Regions from separate parts of the Pseudomonas marincola genome, predicted to be linked through region 2. Evidence: predicted binding sites of a transcription regulator. Region 2 holds the regulator's gene; the other holds the start of a gene.

Region 1 (7,229 bases), 780 kb from region 2:
CACCCGATCACTCGCTGACCTTGTTCGACCGTGGCTTCTATTCACTGGGGTTACTTTATCGCTGGCAACAGACAGGCACTCAGCGCCATTGGTTACTGCCGCTGCGCAAGGATGCTCAATACGAGGTGCTGCGTAAGTTAGGGCGCCACGATGCCATCGTCTCGCTAAAGACCTCGCCGCAGGCGCGTAAACAATGGCCCGACCTGCCAGACACGCTACAGGCTCGGTTATTAAGCAAGACCATCAAGGGCAAAGTGCGGCAGGTACTGACCTCAATGATCGATCCTCTGCGCTTCCCTCCAGACGAAATCGTGGATCTGTACAGCCAGCGTTGGGAAATCGAGCTGGGCTATCGAGAAATGAAGCAAGGCATGCTCGCGGGGCACTACACACTGCGTAGTAAAACGCCGGAGATGATTGAACAAGAACTGTGGGGCGTACTACTGGGGTACAACCTGCTGCGTTATCAAATGTTGGAAATGAGTCGCCACTGCCCTGGCATCTACCCCTGCGAAATGAGTTTTACCGCTTGCACCTGGGCGATTCTGGGCTTCTTGAACGGGGTCTCTTTGAATCATCCAGGCAACATCCCTCGCTACCTGGCCGAACTACAGGCCTCGGCCATGCACTACGTCCTACCTCATCGCCGTGAGGATCGCAGTTATCCGCGAGCGGTCAAACCCAAGCCGTCCAAGTATCCGACCAGAAATAAAAATGCCAGTCAGCTTAACTGACTGGCATTAGCCAACAGGCGTCTTTTAAAATGATTATCGGCGATCGTTTGCCGCTACCGGCAACGCGCTTTGCCAAGCCGGCGCCGCCCGGCTCAGGTGAACCAAGCCGGACGAGAGCCGGGACTATCAACGCAGGTTGATGATGGTCTGGGTGACTGCACTTTCGGTTTCGATGGTTTTGGCATTGGCCTGATAGTTACGCTGCGCAACGATCAGGTTAACCAACTGATCAGACAGCTCGACGTTGGAGTCTTCCAGCGCGCCGGCCTGCAACGAACCCAGCGTGCCGCTGCCCGGCGGGTTACGCACCGGCTCACCCGACTCGGACGACTGCACCCACTGCGTCTTGCCGATTGGAGACAGCCCTTGCACGTTCGCAAAGTTGGCCAGCACCACCTGCCCTTGCACCTTCGATTGCCCGTTGGTGTAGCGCGCGAATATCTGCCCGGTTTCATCAATCTGCAAGCCAGCCAGCTCGCCCGTGGTGTAGCCGTTCTGGCTGACGCTGTTGACCGCGAACGAACTGGAGAACTGAGTTGAGCCGCGCATGTCGAACTTGAACCCAGTCGCCGCAGCGGTCGAACCATTGGCTACAAATGTGCCGGAACCGGCAGGCTGCTCAACAGCCGGCGTCCAGCTGCCCGGACCAAAGTCCAGCACGCCTGGAGTGGTGGTGGTGACCGAGGCCGGTGTTGCCACCGGTGTGCCGGGCGCTGGGCCAACCAGCGTATCGACTGGCACCGCACTGACCAGATTACCTGCGGCATCGAAAGACACATCAAACGAGTACGGCACGCCCGGGTTTGCTGCGTCCAAGTCTGGACGTTGGCCATCCACCAACACCGACATGGTCCACTGGTTGGAAGTACCCTTGGTGAAGTACTGCGTCATCACGTGGGCGTTGCCCTGTGAGTCGTAAATATTGGTCGAGGTCGACGAGTTATAAGTCGTCGGGTCGGCCGGGTTGAACGGTGAGTTGGTCGGCGTGGTGCTGGTCGAGTTGAGGTTGAAAACCTGGCCGACCTCACTGGTCGGCTTCGGCGCCTGACTGGCCGTCTGCACCTGCAGGTTACCGACTACACCCGGCTGCAGAACGCCGTTGGCATCAACGGTGTAGCCCTGCAAGTTGTTGCCGGTGTTATCGACAATAAAGCCATTGGTATCGGTACCGAAATAGCCGGCACGGGTGTAGCTCAGCGCACCGTTATTACTGACCTGAAAGAAACCGTTGCCGTTAATGGCAAGGTCCAGCGCATTCTGGGTGTAATTGATGTTGCCCTGATTAAACAGCTGCGCAACGTTGCTCAGCAGCACGCCGCTGCCGGTGGCATTCTTGCCCGTACCCAAAACCGATGAGGCATACACATCGGCAAACTCGGCCCGCGACTGCTTGAAGCCTGCGGTGCCGGCGTTGGCGATGTTGTTGCCCGTGATATTGAGGTCACTGGTTGCCGCGCGCAGGCCGCTGAGACCAATATTAAACGCCATGCAATACTCCTTTGCCGGCAAAACCGGCGATTAAATACCTGGATTACTCACCAATGACCTGCACTGAAGACAGCGCAACGCTGCCCAGCCCCGCGAGGTTGAGCATCAATTCGCTGCCACCCAAGGTGACGCTGTCGACGTTCGCCGGCAGCATCGTGTAGAGCCCCTGGTTACCGTCTGGGTAACTTGCCTGCGCCTCGAACTTGTATTTGCCGGGCGGCATCAAATTGCCGTCGCTGTCCTTGCCATCCCAAATGAAGCTGACATTGCCAGCCTCCTGTGCCCCCATGTTGATCCGGCCCACCGCCGCCCCGGTAGAGTCGGTGATGTTGACGAACACGTTACTGCTGCTGACCGGCAACAACAGGCTGGCCTTGAAGCTCTGGCTGGTATCGACCACCGCGCTGTCGGTCGGCACAATCACCTTGCGCCCCACCAGAGACGAGGCCTGCAACGCCTGCGAAGACTGGTAGCCGGAAACCAGCGAATCGACGCTGCCGTTAAGTTGCTGAATCCCTTCTACCTGGCTGAACTGCGCCAGCTGGGCGATGAACTCGCCGTTACCTTGCGGCTCCAGCGGGTTCTGGTTATTCAGTTGCGCCACCAGAAGGTTAAGGAACTGGTCCTTGCCCAACTCCTCGCCGCTGCCGGATTGCTGCTTGACCGAGTACTGGTCAAGCACCGAAGCGCTAACACCACTTGTGCTATCAATGCTCATGGACTTCCCTCACGGATGGCTCACTGACCCAGGGTCAGGACCTTCTGCAACATTTGTTTGGCGGTATTCATCATTTCGGCGTTGGTCTGAAAAGCCCGGCTGGCGGAGATCATGTCGGCCATTTCTTCAACCACATTGACGTTCGGGTAGTAGACGTAGCCGTCTTTATCCGCCGCCGGATGGTTCGGCTCGTAACGCGGCATCAAGGTGCTTTGATCTTCGACAATGCCCAGCACCTGCACACCACGACCGGCTTCATCCTGCTCGGCGAACAGCGAGCCACGGTCACCGCCTGCCGCCTGCTGGCCGAGCACGGTGGCAAACACCGGATGGCGAGCGCGATAGGTCTGATCCAGGCTTGAGGACACGGTTTCGGCGTTGGCGATGTTGCTCGAAATGGTATTGAGGCGCGTGCTCTGAGCACTCATACCGGTACCGGCAATATTGAATACGCTTGCTAGTGACATGGCATCAGGCTCCTTTATTCGCCGCGCAGGGCGCTGACGAGCCCTTTGAATTTACTGTTGAGCAAGGTAAAGCTGGCCTGGAAATCCACCGCGTTCTGCGCGTAGTTGGATTGCTCAAGCTGCTCATCGACGGTGTTCTGATCCAGCGAAGGGCTAAGCGGTGTGCGGTACTTGAGGCTCTCAGTGCTGAACGACACCGTGTCGGCGGCAATGTGCCGGCTGTTGGTCACGTTGAGGCCGCTCATGGCGTTCTTGTTGGCGCCCGCCTGCTCGGCGAGAACCGAGGCAAAGTCGAGATCCCGCGCCTTGTAGTTAGGCGTGTCAGCGTTAGCCATATTGTTGGCCAGCACTTCTGCACGCTGAGCGCGGAAGCCCAGTGCTTTTTCGTGGATGCCGAGAGCGCTTTCGAAGCTGATGCTCATACTCAGGAACCTTTGCCGTTAGCCTTGCCAGTTGATCTGTGCAAGTCATATAGCAAACCCTGTGCCAGTATCAAAAACCCATATAAATCAGCATCTTGGACATTTAAAGCAGCGAATAAAGAGGCAAAGCGGCAAGGCTTTTCCGCATGCGGCAAGCACATTCAACAACCTTGCCGCCCATCCCATCGAGTCAAAACCAATCCAAACCCAATCGAAACCAACCAACCCAAACCGGAGGATGGATAGCCCCTGCGGGGCAATCCGTCAGGCGATATCGGCCTCAATGCATGGTTCACGCGAAGGAGGCATCACGGCGCACAACCCGCAATACCTACCACCACCCCGCATCAAGCAAAAATCCAGCCGCACCCCATAGATCGCCATGACGGATTAGCCTGCGGCTTATCCATCCTCCGTCGTGGTCCGCCGTTGGTGGGGCGCAAGATTTACGCTGGCGCAGCGATCACCGCACAACCGGAGGATGGATAGCCCCAACGGGGCAATCCGTCAGGCGATATTGGCGTCAACGCATGATTCACGCGAAGGGGTATCACGGCGTATGCCCGCATTTCGGCCATGCGCCCTGCCTCCAGCAATATCCAGCTGCAGCCCATAGGTCGCCATGACGGATTAGCCTGCGGCTTATCCATCCTCCGTCGTGGTCCGCCGTTGGTGGGGCGCAAGATTTACGCTGGCGCAGCGATCACCGCACAACCGGAGGATGGATAGCCCCAACGGGGCAATCCGTCAGGCGATATTGGCGTCAACGCATGATTCACGCGAAGGGGTATCACGGCGTATGCCCGCATTTCGGCCATGCGCCCTGCCTCCAGCAATATCCAGCTGCAGCCCATAGGTCGCCATGACGGATTAGCCTGCGGCTTATCCATCCTCCGTCGTGGTCCGTCGTGGTCCGCCGTGGGTGGGGCGCAAGACTTATGCTGGCGCATGGCTCGCCACACAACGGAGGATGGATAGCCCCTGCGGGGCAATCCGTCGGGCGATATTGGCGGCAATACATGGTTCACGCGAAGGGGGCATCACAGGTCTCGCACCAAGTAAAACCCTGGCATATCCCGAATACAAAAATGACGGATTAACCCGCGGTTAATCCGTCACTTATCAAACATCAGCAAAGCACCGTGTGGAACGGGCGAATCACTTAACCTTGTAAATGATGCCCGGGCTGCACTGCACCATCTGGAACAATTCCGGCAGGCCGTTAAGCGCCTCCGATGCGCCCAACACCAGATAACCGCCCGGTTTCAATGTGGCGTGCATGCGGGTGAGGATGTCGCGCTTAACCTCGGCCGAGAAGTAGATCAGCACGTTGCGGCAAAACACGATGTCGAACTTGCCCAACCCGGCGTAGCTGTCGAGCAGGTTTAACGGGCGAAACTCGACGCGGCTTTTGATTGCCGGCTTGACCTGCCAGCGACCGGGCGCCTTCACATCGAAATAGCGATTGAGCCGGTCTGGCGACAAGCCACGGCCGATGGCCAGGCTGTCGTACTCGCCGGTTTTGCAGTTTGCCAGCATCGACGGCGACAGGTCGGTCGCGACAATCTGCACGCCTCCGCGCAACTGACCGATATTGCTCTTCTCGAACTCATCGATGCTCATCGACAGCGAATAAGGCTCCTGCCCCGACGAACAGGCGGCCGACCAGATGCGCAAGCGCTGCCCGGGGAACGTCTTGATCATCTCGGGCAACAGACGTTTCTTCAGCACTTCAAAGGGATACGTATCGCGAAACCACAACGTTTCGTTAGTGGTCATGGCATCCACAACCTGCTCGCGCAAACCACTGCGCGGAGCGCTCTGCATGCGCTGAACCAACTCACCGAGCGTTGTGATGCCGTGCTGGGCCATCAACTTGTTCAGCCGGCTGGACACCAGATACTGCTTGTTGGCACCCAACAGAATGCCGCAAGCCTTTTCCAGAAAAGCCCGGAACTGATCAAAATCCAAATTACCTGAAGACAATCGTCAGCCCTGCTTAATATGAAAGTCTTGGCGACTTTACATGAGTTGTATAACAAATGACCAATATCCGGCAGCGTACTGCCGCCGGATGCTCGAGCCAGCTTACGCGGGCTCGACGGCACCATTGATGCGCTCGACGACTCGCATCGCCAGATCATCGGGGCGGAACTTGGCCAGGAAATCATCCGCGCCAACCTTCTTGACCATTGCCTGGTTGAAGACACCAGACAACGAGGTGTGCAGCAGAATGTGCAAGCCGGCCAAACGGCTGTCCTCACGAATAGCCGCGGTCAGGGTGTAGCCATCCATTTCCGGCATTTCGATGTCGGATATCAGCATCAACAGCTCATCGCTGGGCGAACGGCCTTGATCGAGCATGCCGCGCAGATAATCCAGCGCCTGACGTCCATCATTCAGGGCCGTGACCTCAACACCCACAGTCTGCAGACAACGCATAACCTGCTTGCGCGCCACCGATGAGTCATCGACGATCAACACATGCTTGTTCACCGCAAGGTCCTGGGTCTGCTGATCGACAACCCCGACCGAGATGACCTCGGATGTCGGCGACACTTCAGCCAGCACCTTTTCGACGTCAATGATCTCGACCAGATTATTCTCCAGCTGCGTCACTGCCGTCAGGTAATGGTCGCGGCCGGTTCCCTTGGGTGGTGGATGAATCGCTTCCCAGTTCATGTTGACGATGCGTTCCACCGCACCGACCAGAAACCCCTGAACCTTGGTGTTGTATTCGGTGATAATCACAAAGCTGCTTTCAAGGTCTGCCAGCGCACGTTTGCCGGTTGCCATCGACAGGTCAATAATCGGAATCGTGCCGCCACGAATATTCGCAACGCCACGCACCACAGGGTTCGAGCGCGGCATGCAGGTGAGTTTCGGGCACTGCAGCACCTCTTTCACCTTGAACACGTTAATCCCGTAGATCTGCTTGCCATTAAGGCGAAACAGCAACAGCTCCAGGCGATTCTGGCCGACCAGCTGCGTGCGCTGGTTGACTGAATCCATGATACCGACCATACCCAAACTCCTTTGCCTGAGTAACCAACATTGCGCTCAGTCGTGCAGACGGCACGGGGCTTGCTTTTGACTTCGCATGAATGCAAAAACGACGACATACTGGCGCCGATCACTTCAAGGCCGCTACCTCACAGGCGCATTAATTGGCGCGCTGAGCCTTTCAGCACAGGCAACAACCTTGTCTGACCAGCTTATCGGCGCGACCCGCGAGTTTCTTGAGCTGTCCGTGAGCGACTATTTACAACGCAGCTCTATCAGCGGCCGTCACGAGATCGAGATCAAGCGCATAGACCCGCGTTTGCGCCTGCCGACCTGCGACAATGATTTGACTGTCACCCTCGAAAGCCCCAGCGAGCCAGTGGGCCGTGTCACCATG
Region 2 (7,229 bases):
ACGGTCCTGGCCCTGTCCAATTCCGGCTCGACTGCCGAAATCATCACCCTGCTGCCGTTGATCAAGCGCCTTGGCATCACTCTGATCAGCATGACCGGCAACCCGGACTCAGAACTGTCACGCGCAGCGGACGTCAATCTGGACGCACGCGTTGCCGAGGAGGCCTGCCCGCTCAATCTGGCGCCCACCTCCTCGACCACTGCCGCGTTGGTACTCGGTGACGCACTGGCCATCGCGCTGCTTGAAGCGCGCGGATTCACTGCCGAAGACTTTGCTTTCTCGCACCCGGGCGGCGCACTGGGCCGGCGTTTGCTGCTTAAAGTAGAGAATGTGATGCACAGCGGCGAGAGCCTGCCGGTGGTCAACCGCGGCACCAGCCTGCGCGATGCGTTGCTGGTAATGACCCAGAAAGGCCTGGGCATGGCGGTAATCCTTGAGGCGGACGGCAAACTGGCCGGGATATTCACCGACGGTGATTTGCGCCGCACGCTCGATCGCAATATCGATGTACGCACTGCAACTATTGATCAGGTCATGACCTCTCATGGCAAGACCGCTCGCGCCGAAATGCTCGCAGCGGAAGCCCTGAAAATAATGGAAGACCACAAAATCAACTCGCTGGTGGTTGTCGATGACAACGACCGGCCAACAGGCGCCCTCAACATGCACGATCTGTTGCGCGCCGGTGTTCTGTAATGACTAAACAAGCACTAACCCCCGAACTGCAAGCGCGCGCCGCCAAGATCAAGCTGGCGATTTTCGACGTCGACGGCGTACTGACGGACGGCAAACTGTACTTTCTGGTTGATGGCAGCGAATTCAAAACCTTCAACACCCTCGACGGCCACGGCATTAAATTGCTGATCCAATCCGGCGTGCGCACCGCTATTATCACCGGCCGTAAAACACCGGTGGTTGAACGTCGCGCGCAAAATCTCGGCATCCAGCACCTGTACCAAGGGCGAGAAGATAAACTGGTGGTACTGGACGAACTGCTTGGCGAACTCGGTCTCGACTATGCTGAAGTGGCCTACCTCGGCGATGACTTGCCCGACTTGCCGGTTATTCGCCGCGTTGGCTTGGGTATGGCAGTTGCCAGCGCCGACCCGTTTGTCCGCGAACACGCCTTCGCAGTGACTCAGGCCAAAGGCGGAGAAGGTGCAGCACGCGAGTTTTGCGAGCTGATCATGCAAGCCCAAGGCAGCCTCGAAGCTGCTCAAGCCGCTTACTTATAGAATTGATTATGCCTAACCCACGTAAATTGCTGTCACTGCTGCTGTACGCCATTGGGGCTGCATTGCTCGTGGCCGTCGGTTACTGGAACATCAACCAGGAAACCTTCTCGGATCGCCAGCCAGCGTCGACTACCGACAGCCCAATCGATTTTTATGTGGTTAATACCTCTACCGTGCAATACATGCCGGACGGTAGCCGCCACTACACCTTGAAGGCCGACAAGCTGGAACACTTCAAGGCGACCGACATCACCAACGTGACGCTGCCTAACCTGATGCTTTACCGTGGCACGGAATACCCGTGGCACGTTCGCAGCGAAAAAGGCGAGATTGGCCCTGGCGGCCAGGAAGTCGAGCTGATCGACAAAGTGAAGGTCGAGCGCACCGATGCAAAAGGCCGCCCGACCATACTCAATACCAGCAGACTGACAGTATTCCCCGATAAACAATATGCGCAGACTGAGCAAGCCGTTAGAATCGACGCTGCCAACGGCGTAACGACCGCGGTCGGAATGAAAGCATATTTGGATGACAGCAGGATGCTCCTTCTGTCCAAAGTAAGAGGCCAGCATGAGGTTCGTTAAAACCCTTCCCCTTCTGCTCAGCTTGGGCGCCACATTCGGCAGCTTCAATGCCTGGGCGCTGCCTTCTGACAAAGATCAGCCCATTCGCGTGCAAGCAGACAGCGCCGAACTGGATGATAAACAGGGCGTAGCCGTGTACCGCGGCGATGTGATCATCACTCAGGGCACCATGAAGATCACCGGCAATACCGTGACGATCACGCAAACTGCTCAAGGTGATATCGACGTGTTCACCTCTGTCGGCACACCGGCTTATTACGAGCAGAAGCCCGCAGAAGACAAAGAACTGGTTAAAGCCTATGGCCTTACCATCCAGTACTTTGCCAGCAAGAATCGCATTGTCCTGATCGATCAGGCCAAGGTCATTCAAGAAGGTAATACCTTCGAAGGCGAGAAAATCGTCTACGACACGCAGCGTCAGATCGTTAATGCCGGTCGCGCCACGGGCAACCAGATCACCACACCGCGCCCGCGCATCGACATGGTTATCCAGCCGAAAAGCAAACCAGCTGAACCACAGGCGGCCGAATAACGATGGCGATTCTGAAAGCCCAGCATTTGGCCAAAAGCTATAAAAGCCGCCAGGTCGTGCGTGACGTCAGCCTGAACATCGAAAGCGGACAGATTGTTGGCCTGCTCGGGCCTAACGGCGCCGGTAAAACCACCTGCTTCTACATGATTGTAGGTTTGGTGCAGGCTGATCAGGGTCGCGTCTTGATCGACGACCTGGATGTCAGCCACCTGCCGATGCATGGCCGCGCGCGCGCCGGCATTGGTTACCTGCCGCAGGAAGCGTCGATCTTTCGCAAGCTCAGCGTCTCGGACAACATCATGGCGATTCTCGAGACCCGTAAGGAGCTCGACCGTGCTGCGCGTCACGCGGAGATGGAAAGCCTTCTCGAAGAATTTCATATTCACCACATCCGCGATAATCTCGGCATGAGCTTGTCGGGTGGTGAACGTCGTCGGGTTGAAATTGCCCGCGCACTGGCCACGGCGCCTAAATTCATACTGCTCGACGAACCATTTGCCGGGGTGGACCCGATTTCGGTCGGGGACATCAAACAGATTATTCACCACCTGAAAGCCAAAGGTATTGGCGTTCTGATCACCGACCACAACGTTCGCGAAACGCTGGATATTTGCGAAACTGCGTACATTGTCAGTGACGGCCAACTGATTGCCGAAGGTGACTCCGAAGCCATTCTGGCCAACGAGATTGTAAAAGAAGTCTATTTGGGACATGAGTTCAGGCTCTAGCCGAATCATGCCCAAACTCAAAAGCAGTGCTAGGCAAAGGCCACGGGGAAAGGCATATACTCTGCCTCCTTGTGGCTCAAATGCCCTGTAGTGGATTGCGCATAGACGCCGGTTAATAAGGTCTGCAATGAAACCATCGCTAGTCCTGAAGATGGGCCAGCAGCTGACGATGACGCCTCAGCTGCAACAAGCCATCCGCCTACTTCAACTCTCAACCCTGGATCTGCAACAAGAGATTCAGGAGGCGTTGGAGTCCAATCCGATGCTCGAGCGCCAAGAAGATGGCGACGACTTCGATAATTCCGACCCTATGGCTGACGGAGCGGAAACGGCTGCCTCACCGAATCAGGAAGAGGCCAATTTCCAGGAACCGACTTATCAGGAACCGTCGCAAACCGTAGACAACCTGGAAGATGGCGAGTGGAATGAGCGCATTCCCAATGAGCTGCCGGTTGATACCGCCTGGGAAGACGTTTATCAGACAAGCGCCAGCAGCCTGCCTAGCAACGACGATGACGAGTGGGACTTCACCACGCGCACCTCGACAGGCGAAAGCCTGCAAAGCCATTTGTTGTGGCAACTCAACCTGTCGCCAATGTCGGACAAAGACCGGCTTATCGCGGCGACCCTGATCGACTGCATCAATCAGCAGGGTTATCTCGAAGAAACCCTCGACGAAGTGGTCAGCGCATTCGACCCGGAACTCGACATCGAGCTTGATGAAGTCGAAGCCGTTCTGCACCGCATTCAGCAGTTCGAGCCCGCCGGCATTGCCGCACGCACCCTCAGCGAGTGCCTGTTGCTGCAGCTGCGCCAACTGCCCGCAAAAACACCTTGGCTGGCTGAAGCCCAGCGTCTGGCAAATGATTATCTCGACCTGCTGGGCAGCCGCGACTACAGCCAACTGATGCGCCGCATGAAGCTCAAGGAAGACGAACTGCGTCAGGTCATTGAGCTGATTCAGAGCCTCAACCCGCGCCCCGGCTCGCAAATCGAGTCTGGCGAGCCGGAGTATGTAGTCCCCGACGTCATTGTGCGCAAACACAATGACCGCTGGCTGGTAGAACTCAACCAGGAAGCCATGCCGCGCTTACGGGTCAACCCGCAGTACGCTGGTTTCGTGCGCCGCGCAGACTCCAGCGCCGACAACACCTTCATGCGTAATCAGTTGCAGGAGGCGCGCTGGTTCATCAAGAGCTTGCAGAGTCGCAATGAAACCCTGATGAAGGTTGCCACGCAGATTGTCGAGCACCAGCGCGGCTTCCTCGACTACGGTGACGAGGCCATGAAACCGCTGGTTCTGCACGATATTGCCGAGGCAGTCGGTATGCACGAATCGACGATTTCACGCGTCACCACGCAAAAATTCATGCACACACCACGCGGCATTTACGAGTTGAAATATTTCTTCTCAAGCCACGTAAGCACCTCTGAAGGCGGTGAATGCTCGTCGACAGCGATTCGCGCAATCATTAAAAAACTGGTTGCTGCGGAAAATGCAAAAAAGCCATTGAGCGACAGCAAGATCGCTGGTTTACTGGAGGCACAAGGTATTCAAGTCGCTCGCCGCACCGTTGCCAAATACCGTGAGTCACTCGGCATAGCACCGTCCAGCGAGCGCAAACGATTAATGTGAGGGAGTCGCCAAAGCAAACCCTGTGCTTTCCTGCAAAACAGCCATACTGATATCAGGGCTGAGCAAAGCGCACGGCAGAAGCCGAAGCGACCCGGCAGACAATCTGCTTACTCTGGGTGATATGCAGGTCCGACATGTTTGAGGCAACACAACCCGCGTCAAACAGCGTTACACAGCACCGCAGAACCGCTACAGGGTAAGTGAGCAAGCTTCAGTGTTCCGGCGGCAGGCAAATTGCCTGTCACTACTACACGGCAACAAGGAGAAAGCGGTATGCAAGTCAACATCAGTGGACACCAGCTGGATGTGACCGACGCCCTGCGTGACTATATCGAGGAGAAACTCAGTCGATTAGAACGCCACTTCGATAAGATCACCAATGTACAAGTCATCATGGAGGTCGAGAAGCTCAAGCAGAAAATTGAAGCGACCTTGCACATAGCGGGCGGCGAAGTCGTTGCCAACGCTGAACACGATGACATGTACGCAGCAATCGATTTACTAACAGACAAACTTGACCGACAACTTATCAAGCACAAGGAAAAGCAGCTCGACCGTCAGCAAGGCGCTATGGCCCGCTGACATCGCTCACCTCCTATGATCCGACTTGAAGACATCCTGACCCCCGGCCGTTCCCTTGTGAACGTGCCGGGCGGCAGTAAAAAACGTGTTCTTGAACAAATCGCCAATCTGGTCGCTCGTGACTTGAGCGACCTTGACGGCCAAGACATTTTTGAAAGCCTGATTGCCCGCGAAAAACTCGGCTCCACCGGTTTTGGTAATGGCATTGCGATCCCGCATTGTCGTCTGCCAGGCTGTAGTGCGCCGGTGAGTGCGGTACTCAGACTTGACTCAGCAGTCGACTTCGACGCCATTGACGGCGCTCCCGTCGACCTGCTGTTTGTATTGCTGGTTCCGGAAGCGGCAACTGACGAGCACCTCGAGTTGCTGCGCCAGATTGCCAGCATGCTAGACCGCAACGAAGTCCGTGAACGCCTGCGCCATGCTGACAGCAATCAGGCCCTCTATGACGTTGTAGTGGACGTACAAAGCGGCCAGTAGGAAATAGCCCTATGCGCTTAATCATCGTCAGCGGTCGTTCGGGCTCGGGCAAAAGTACGGCCCTTGATGTCCTCGAAGACAACGGTTACTACTGCATCGACAACTTGCCTGCCGACTTGTTACCCGAGTTGGCGGAACGGGCCTTGCTGCATCCCGAGCAGCTGCAACCTTTTGTGGCGGTGTCGATTGATGCGCGCAACATGCCCAGCCAGCTCAAGCGCTTCCCCGAGCTACTGCGTCAGGTTCGTGACCGCAACATCCGCTGCGATATTGTCTACCTCGATGCCGCGCAGGACACCCTGCTCAAGCGCTTCTCGGAAACACGCAGACGTCACCCGCTGACCTCCGAGCATCGCTCGCTGTCCGAGGCTATCGGCGATGAAAGCAAGTTGCTCGAGCCGATTATCGACCTTGCCGACCTGCGCATCGACACCACTCATCTCAATCTCTACCAACTACGTGACACGCTAACCCTGCGCCTGCTCAAACAACCGGCGCCGGGCACTGCTTATCTGGTTGAGTCTTTCGGATTCAAACGTGGCCTGCCAGTTGATGCCGATCTGGTGTTCGACGTGCGTTGCCTGCCGAACCCGTACTGGAAACCTGAGCTGCGCGACTACAGCGGTCTGGATCAGCCAATCAATGACTACCTGAGCGCCGAACCCGAAGTGGAAGAGATGTATCAGGACATCGCCGGTTATCTGCAGAAATGGCTGCCGCGTATCGCTGCCAGCAACCGCGCCTACGTGACCGTCGCCATTGGCTGCACTGGCGGGCGACATCGCTCCGTGTACCTGGCCCAGCGCCTGAGTGAAGCGCTTAAAACTCAACTGAAGAATGTTCAGGTTCGCCACCGCGACCTCAGCTAAGGATTAGGCGCGATGCCTGCTTGCGAAATCATCATCATCAACAAGCTGGGCCTGCATGCCCGCGCCGCCGCCAAGTTTGTGGGCGTGGCCGGCCGTTTCCCGTGCACAGTTCGTGTTGGCCGCAGCCCAGAAAGCCTGGTCGATGGTAAAAGCATCATGGCGGTAATGATGCTGGCCGCCGGTAAAGGCACCCCTGTACACCTGCACACCGAAGGCGAGCAGGAACAAGAGGCGCTTGAAGCACTGATCGAGTTGATCAATAACTTCTTCGACGAAGGCGAATAGCCCCTTTACGCGCACAAAAAAAGCAGACGCCCTAAACGTCTGCTTTTTTATTGGGTGCTGGTTTTGGCAAATGACGCTACGGCGACTTAAGAGCCGGCGACGGTCATGCGCTCAATCAGCACTGAACCCGTGCGAATATTGCTGCGCAGTTCCAAGTCATTACCCACCGCGACGATTTGCTTGAACATGTCACGCATGTTGCCGGCAATGGTCACTTCCTGCACCGGGAACTGGATCTCGCCGTTTTCTACCCAGTAACCGCCAGCGCCGCGCGAGTAATCGCCGGTCACCATGTTCA

What was found. The regulator sigma-54, encoded in region 2, starts transcription at its own class of promoters, with help from an activator protein. The targets are predictions, from matches to a motif close to ANTGGCATNNANNTTGCTNT.
Region 1: the regulator sigma-54 is predicted to act here: its motif matches at 3,879-3,898, upstream of flgB (flagellar basal body rod protein FlgB).

The regions. Positions count from the first base shown of each region.
Region 1 is NZ_LR215729.2:3,118,143-3,125,371, forward strand. Features, by position in the region: gene PMYSY11_RS14555 (IS4 family transposase) at 1-734, shown strand, start outside; gene flgE (flagellar hook protein FlgE) at 861-2,222, opposite strand; gene flgD (flagellar hook assembly protein FlgD) at 2,266-2,940, opposite strand; gene flgC (flagellar basal body rod protein FlgC) at 2,961-3,407, opposite strand; gene flgB (flagellar basal body rod protein FlgB) at 3,422-3,829, opposite strand; gene cheR (protein-glutamate O-methyltransferase CheR) at 4,988-5,815, opposite strand; gene PMYSY11_RS14585 (chemotaxis protein CheV) at 5,918-6,853, opposite strand; gene flgA (flagellar basal body P-ring formation chaperone FlgA) at 6,930-7,229, shown strand, end outside.
Region 2 is NZ_LR215729.2:3,898,383-3,905,611, forward strand. Features, by position in the region: gene PMYSY11_RS18005 (KpsF/GutQ family sugar-phosphate isomerase) at 1-696, shown strand, start outside; gene PMYSY11_RS18010 (KdsC family phosphatase) at 696-1,235, shown strand; gene lptC (LPS export ABC transporter periplasmic protein LptC) at 1,244-1,819, shown strand; gene lptA (lipopolysaccharide transport periplasmic protein LptA) at 1,806-2,351, shown strand; gene lptB (LPS export ABC transporter ATP-binding protein) at 2,354-3,079, shown strand; gene PMYSY11_RS18030 (RNA polymerase factor sigma-54) at 3,207-4,715, shown strand; gene hpf (ribosome hibernation-promoting factor, HPF/YfiA family) at 4,989-5,297, shown strand; gene ptsN (PTS IIA-like nitrogen regulatory protein PtsN) at 5,313-5,777, shown strand; gene rapZ (RNase adapter RapZ) at 5,789-6,646, shown strand; gene PMYSY11_RS18050 (HPr family phosphocarrier protein) at 6,659-6,931, shown strand; gene pmbA (metalloprotease PmbA) at 7,018-7,229, opposite strand, start outside.